DNA from 3 places in the Nostoc sp. 2RC genome. Region 1 is predicted to be linked to each of the others. Evidence: predicted binding sites of a transcription regulator. Region 1 holds the regulator's gene; each other region holds the start of a gene.
What was found. The regulator HrcA, encoded in region 1, represses chaperone genes, less so after heat shock. The targets are predictions, from matches to a motif close to TTAGCACTCNNGANTCNNGAGTGCTAA.

Region 1 (2,281 bases):
GACTGTTGACTGTTAACGGTTCGCAGTCAACAGTCAAAATTAGCAATAGACTTCTAAGAGAAGTGGGGAAAAGGGTAAGGGGTAAAGGGGAAAGGACAAATAAAAACCTTTTTCCCTTTAACCTTTTCCCTTTCCCCCTCTTGCAAAAGGTCTAATGTTATTGTAAAATTAACCGTCAATCAATTTGGGGGTTTCTTGGGGAAGCTTGGAACCTTACATAGGGTCTAGATTTATTCAGTTTTTAATTCCTAATTTAGCAGCGATCGCTACAAAAATACGTATTCGCTAATACTGTTCGCAATATATAGTTGTGCAAAAATACGGTTATAAAGCTATGAACTTGTAGATTAAGATAGTCGCTCTTTATAGCCAAAAATAAAATTATGTTTGCAGCAGAGCTTCCACCGTATTATACGCAGACTTTAAAAGTATTTATCACAATATAATTGTATAATCTATTAAATTAATTAATTATTAATAATTTTGTTTAGGATCGAATCCTCAACTTTTTCCAATCCAATTTTTGATTAAAATTTGCACTCAGCAAAGCATACTCTATGGAAGTCCAGTTGACCAATCGACAACAGCATATACTTTGGGCTACAGTACGTCATTACATTGCTACGGCAGAGCCTGTTGGTTCAAAGGCTTTGGTGGAAGAGTACGATTTGGGTGTTAGCTCAGCAACGATTCGTAATGTCATGGGTGTTTTAGAAAAGTCTGGGTTACTTTACCAACCACATACTTCTGCTGGAAGAGTACCTTCAGACTCAGGGTATCGCATTTATGTTGACCAGCTAATTACACCTTCTCTGAAAGACGTTACGCGAACAGAAATATTAGCAAAAGAAGTAGAAGTGGCACTGCAAAAGCGCCTACATTGGGAAGATTGGAGTTTAGAAACTTTGCTGCAAGGAGCTGCACAAATTTTAGCAACCTTGAGCGGCTGCATTAGCTTGATTACCATGCCTCAAACCACGACAGCACTGGTGCGACATCTACAATTAGTGCAAATTGACGCCGGAAAAATCATGCTGATTGTAGTGACTGATAATTATGAAACACACTCCAAATTAATGGATTTGTCGCTAGCACCAGAGGAAACACAACGGGAACCAGAAGTAATAGATCGCGAATTGCAAATTGTTTCTAACTTTTTGAATAGTCACTTACGAGGGCGGAGTTTGTTAGAATTAGCCTCTCTCGACTGGAGTCAATTAGATCGAGAATTTCAACGCTACGGCGAATTTCTCAAAACTTCAGTTGCAGAATTGACTCGTCGCACTCTAGCGCCCACTGCAACACAAATTATGGTTAGAGGTGTTGCAGAAGTTTTGCGTCAGCCGGAATTCTCGCAGTTACAACAAGTACAAACAATTATCCACCTCCTGGAAGAAGAACAAGACCAGCTATGGCGATTAATATTTGAAGAATCAGAGTCAGAAGATTTGGGTAAGTCCAAGGTAACCGTTCGCATTGGTGCAGAAAATCCCTTAGAACCGATACGTACTTGTAGTTTGATTTCTTCTACCTATCGCCGAGGTTCAATACCTGTGGGTAGTGTAGGAGTTTTAGGGCCAACACGCCTAGATTATGAAAGTGCGATCGCTGTTGTCGCTGCTGCTGCTGATTACCTTTCAGAAGCTTTCAGTTAATTTACAGAGATTATGGTGAGAAAAATTGCCTTTGGATTACTATGGCTGGGATTCATTGTCTATGCGTTTATCCTCTCGCCTCCCCAACAACCAGGCACATTCGAGTTGATTAAAAACCTTTCTCTTGGTCAATGGCAAGGTATTAATCCATTAGTAATAGCCCTATTCAACCTCATGGGCGTTTGGCCCCTCATCTACAGCGCAGTAGTGTTTATCGATGGTAGAGGGCAAAAAATACCTGCTTGGCTATTTGCGATCGCTTCTTTTGGGGTTGGTGCTTTTGCCCTATTGCCCTACTTAGCCCTTAGAGAACCAAATCAAAAATTTGTTGGTCAAAAGAATACTTTCTTCAAGCTGCTAGATTCTCGTGTAACTGGTTATGTTCTGACTTTAACTGCTGTGATTCTGGTTACCTACGGTTTAACCCAAGGAGATTGGACAGATTTTATCCAACAGTGGCAAACTAACCGCTTCATTCACGTCATGAGCCTCGATTTCTGTTTACTTTCCCTATTATTTCCGACATTAGTAAAAGATGATATGGCACGGCGTGGTTGGGAAAATCACCAAATGCTATGGATAACAGCCTTAATACCACTATTTGGCCCATTGATTTACTTATGTGT
Region 2 (2,281 bases), on a different contig from region 1:
GTTGGGAGAGTCCCCAGGCTAGTAAGCGGTGATGCAGGTGGTCTTTGCCAGGGGTGCTCAGAGGGTTATTTCCTGCTAATAGCCTTCGTACAAATACTTGAGTAGTATCTAGTACGGGCAACAACAAAAATAAAACCGTGGGTACCAGAGCGTACACTGTGTTTTGTTGCAGTTTGCCTAAAATACTAGTTGCTGCCAATACATAGCCGAAAAAGTACGCTCCAGCATCGCCCATAATAATCCGTGACGGATGGAAATTGTGGCGTAAAAAGCCCAGTGCCGCACCCCCTAAGGCTGCCAAAACTAAAGTAGCCGCCGCACGATTGTTAAATTGAGCTGAAACCCCCAACAAACTCATGGCGGTAATAAAGCTGATTCCTCCCGCCAAACCATCCATCCCATCCATTAAATTGATGGCGTTGGTAATCCCCACTACCCATAGTACTGTCAGGCACATGGACAGAAGTGAGTCGATGGGTGTGCCAAACATCACTTTCACACTGATGCCGTTAGCTACGAGTAACAGTGCTGTGACAATTTGTGCCCACAAACGAACGGAGGGCGGTAAACCGAACTGATCGTCAATAAAGCCAACTAGGACTAATATTGAACCCCCCAAGAGAATAGTTAGTACCTGAGCCAATACGTTTTGGACTTCGATGGGTCGTAAAAGACTAGCTAATACCAGCGCGGCAATTACACCAGCGTAGATAGCTAGCCCGCCTGCATTGGGCAAAGGTTCTCGATTCAGCCGCCGTGCGTTTGGTTGGTCTGCCCAACCTACTCGCAAGGCGAATTTGCGTACAGTGGGAATTAAACGCCAGGTTACAAGCCAAGCTAAGAGGAATGTAAATACTACTGCCAACCAGCCGGTGCCGCTAGGTTCGACAATACCAAGGGATTTAAGGGAGTTGTCTAGGTTCATCTCCCAATTCAAGCATTACTGCCAGTATTTAATATGAGGATCACCTGTATATTAATCAATTTTTCAATTCCATTTGTAACTTGACTTGTTGGAGACATTAGCACTCTTGACCTGTGAGTGCTAAATTGTCTAATGGAAGCGCTTGAGAAATAAAACATGGCGAAAATTATTGCATTTGACGAGGAATCGCGGCGAGCTCTAGAAAGGGGTGTTAACGCCCTTGCGGATGCCGTAAAAATCACCTTGGGGCCCAAAGGTCGTAATGTCCTTTTAGAGAAAAAATTTGGCGCACCTCAAATTGTCAACGATGGTATCACTGTTGCCAAGGAAATTGAATTAGAAGATCCTTTGGAAAATACAGGTGCAAGACTCATCCAGGAAGTGGCATCAAAAACTAAAGATGTTGCTGGGGATGGAACTACAACTGCTACCGTTTTGGCACAGGCTTTGATTCGGGAAGGTCTGAAGAACGTTGCGGCCGGTAGTAATCCAGTGAGCTTAAAGCGCGGGATCGACAAGACTATCGAAGCGCTTGTAGAAGAAATTGCCAAGATAGCTAAACCAGTCGAAGGAAGTGCCATCGCTCAAGTTGCCACTGTCTCTGCCGGAAACGACGAAGAAGTTGGCAATATGCTAGCCCAAGCAATGGAAAAAGTCACCAAGGATGGTGTGATTACCGTTGAAGAATCAAAATCCCTGACAACTGAATTAGAAGTGGTTGAAGGGATGCAAATTGACAGAGGTTATATTTCTCCTTACTTTGTCACCAACAACGAACGGCAAATCGTGGAATTTGAAAATGCCCGCATTCTGATTACTGATAAAAAAATCAGCAGCATTCAGGATTTAGTGCCAGTGTTGGAAAAAGTTGCTCGTTCCGGTCAGCCTTTGCTGATTATCGCGGAAGATGTGGAAGGAGACGCCTTGGCAACCTTGGTTGTGAACAAAGCGCGGGGTGTACTGACTGTAGCTGCTATCAAAGCTCCTGGTTTTGGCGATCGCCGCAAAGCTTTGCTAGAAGATATTGCCATTCTCACCGACGGACAATTGATTTCTGAAGAAATCGGCTTGAGTTTGGATACTGCTTCTTTGGAAACCCTGGGAACTGCTCGCAAAATCACCATCGATAAAGAAAACACCACAATTGTCGCTGGTAGTGACAGCAAGCCAGAGGTGCAAAAGCGCATTGGTCAAATTCGCCGCCAGTTGGACGCCAGCGATTCTGACTACGATAAAGAAAAACTCCAAGAACGCATCGCTAAGCTAGCTGGCGGTGTGGCAGTGATTAAAGTAGGTGCGGCCACAGAAACCGAACTCAAAGACCGCAAATTGCGAATTGAAGACGCCCTGAACGCC
Region 3 (2,281 bases), on a different contig from region 1:
CAAAAGTCCAGCAAGGATACGTATAGCAGTAGTATCTATAATGCGCTATTATATATCGCTTTGAAAGGGGCGGGGTAAAAAACACTGATAAAATAATAATCCTTCTGACTCACTAGTTAAGTATTGGCTTAAAGATGACCCTACCTCAAAACCAACCCGCACTTTCTAAAAGCTTACTGCCATAACATATCCTTCGGTTGTTAAGCCTTCATGAGACATTCGCAATAAACCAGGGAAGTTTCTGGCAAAAGATGGGTTAAAAATGCATATTCTTCAACCGCCATTATGCCGATTAAGTGTTCTTGAACGATCCGCTCAATAACTTCCGAGTTTGCCTGGCGATACCAGACCCCATCAGGGTAGACCACCATTATGAGTCCAGAACCAGAAACCTGCAAGCAATTGGCTTGAGTTCTAAGGACACAAATGGGATGACTTGCTTGCGACTTTTGAAGTTTTTGCTCTTTAAGTCGCTTTTTAAGTACTCCCAAGATTCCAGACTAGCTGGTTTTGAGCAGTAGTTAGGGTGTGGTTGCTCAGCACGAATAAAAGTATGTTGCTGAATTTTTCCCATTCCTAAACTTTCTACACAATTACTCAGGACTTTATGTTCAAGAGGCTTGGTGGTTTTGGGGATTTGATGGCTTTTCTGGATCACCTTATTGTTACTCATAGAGCGGCTCCCTGATTACAGTTCTATAACAATTTCCAAGCTTTGCAAATAAAGTTTACTGAGATGGGGAATGGAGCATTGGGATTGGGAGTTAAGAGTTAACAATTAGGAGTTAAGAGTTAGGAGTTAGGAGTTAATAGTTATTTTCCTCATCTCCTATGCCCTATGCCCTATGCCCCATGTCCCATACCCTAGTCCCTATAAAAATATTCGCAGCTTCCGGAACAGAACCCGAAGAATAAAAATAATTAAGCATTTGTACTTAAGTACACCCAAGAGATCCTAGTTCGGGAACCCGTACTTAAGAAATTCTTGCCATTGTAGGCTGCTTTTGGGTAGATTAGCACTCAGGAGTTGAGAGTGCTAACTCTGGAGAATAACGATATGGCAGCAATATCTCTAACCGTTTCTACAGTAAAACCTTTAGGCGATCGCGTTTTCGTAAAAGTGAGCGCCTCTGAGGAAAAGACCGCAGGTGGTCTTTATTTGCCCGATACCGCTAAGGAAAAGCCCCAAGTCGGTGAAGTAGTCGCCCTTGGCCCTGGCAAGCGTAATGACGACGGTAGCCGTCAAGAATTGGAAATTAAAGTCGGTGATAAGGTTCTGTACTCTAAGTACGCTGGTACTGACATCAAACTTGGTACTGAAGAATATGTACTGCTTTCTGAAAAGGATATTTTAGCAGTCGTTATCTAACAAGGGAGTAGGGTTGGGGGAATGGCGAATAGGAAAGAGTTTTCCCGATGCCCAATGCCCAATGCCCAATGCCCAATTGAAAAAAAATTGACTTACTCCTTGAATTTGAGACACCTATGGCAAAGCGCATTATCTACAACGAAAACGCCCGTCGCGCCCTGGAGCGAGGCATTGACATTCTGGCTGAGGCTGTAGCTGTTACCCTTGGCCCCAAAGGTCGGAATGTAGTCCTAGAAAAGAAATTTGGCGCACCGCAAATCGTTAATGACGGTGTAACCATCGCCAAGGAAATCGAATTAGAAGACCACATTGAAAACACTGGTGTAGCTCTGATTCGTCAAGCTGCTTCTAAGACCAATGATGCTGCGGGCGATGGCACCACCACTGCCACCGTTTTAGCTCATGCGATTGTCAAAGAAGGCTTGCGGAACGTTGCTGCTGGTGCTAATGCGATTTTGTTGAAGCGTGGTATTGATAAAGCTACCGCCTTTTTGGTAGATAAAATTGCTGAACATGCCCGTCCCGTAGAAGATTCCAAAGCCATTGCCCAAGTTGGTGCAATCTCAGCCGGTAACGACGAAGAAGTCGGTCAAATGATTGCCCAAGCTATGGATAAGGTGGGCAAGGAAGGCGTAATTTCCCTAGAAGAAGGGAAATCTATGACCACTGAGTTGGAAATTACTGAAGGGATGCGCTTTGATAAAGGCTACATCTCTCCTTATTTTGCCACTGACCCAGAACGGATGGAAGCGGTTTTCGATGAGCCTTTCCTCCTGCTCACCGATAAAAAAATCGCTCTCGTACAAGACCTCGTACCAGTGTTAGAGCAAGTAGCTCGTGCTGGTCGTCCTTTGGTAATTATTGCCGAAGATATCGAAAAAGAAGCCTTGGCAACCTTAGTAGTTAACCGTT

Region 2: the regulator HrcA is predicted to act here: its motif matches at 1,023-1,049, upstream of groL (chaperonin GroEL).
Region 3: the regulator HrcA is predicted to act here: its motif matches at 1,014-1,040, upstream of groES (co-chaperone GroES).

The regions. Positions count from the first base shown of each region.
Region 1 covers NZ_JACKZU010000195.1:12,023-14,303, forward strand. Annotated here, with positions in the region: gene hrcA (heat-inducible transcriptional repressor HrcA) at 558-1,655, shown strand; gene GNE10_RS20715 (DUF2834 domain-containing protein) at 1,668-2,281, shown strand, end outside.
Region 2 covers NZ_JACKZU010000010.1:46,315-48,595, reverse strand. Annotated here, with positions in the region: gene GNE10_RS02775 (MraY family glycosyltransferase) at 1-925, opposite strand, end outside; gene groL (chaperonin GroEL) at 1,082-2,281, shown strand, end outside.
Region 3 covers NZ_JACKZU010000146.1:2,741-5,021, forward strand. Annotated here, with positions in the region: gene groES (co-chaperone GroES) at 1,058-1,369, shown strand; gene groL (chaperonin GroEL) at 1,486-2,281, shown strand, end outside.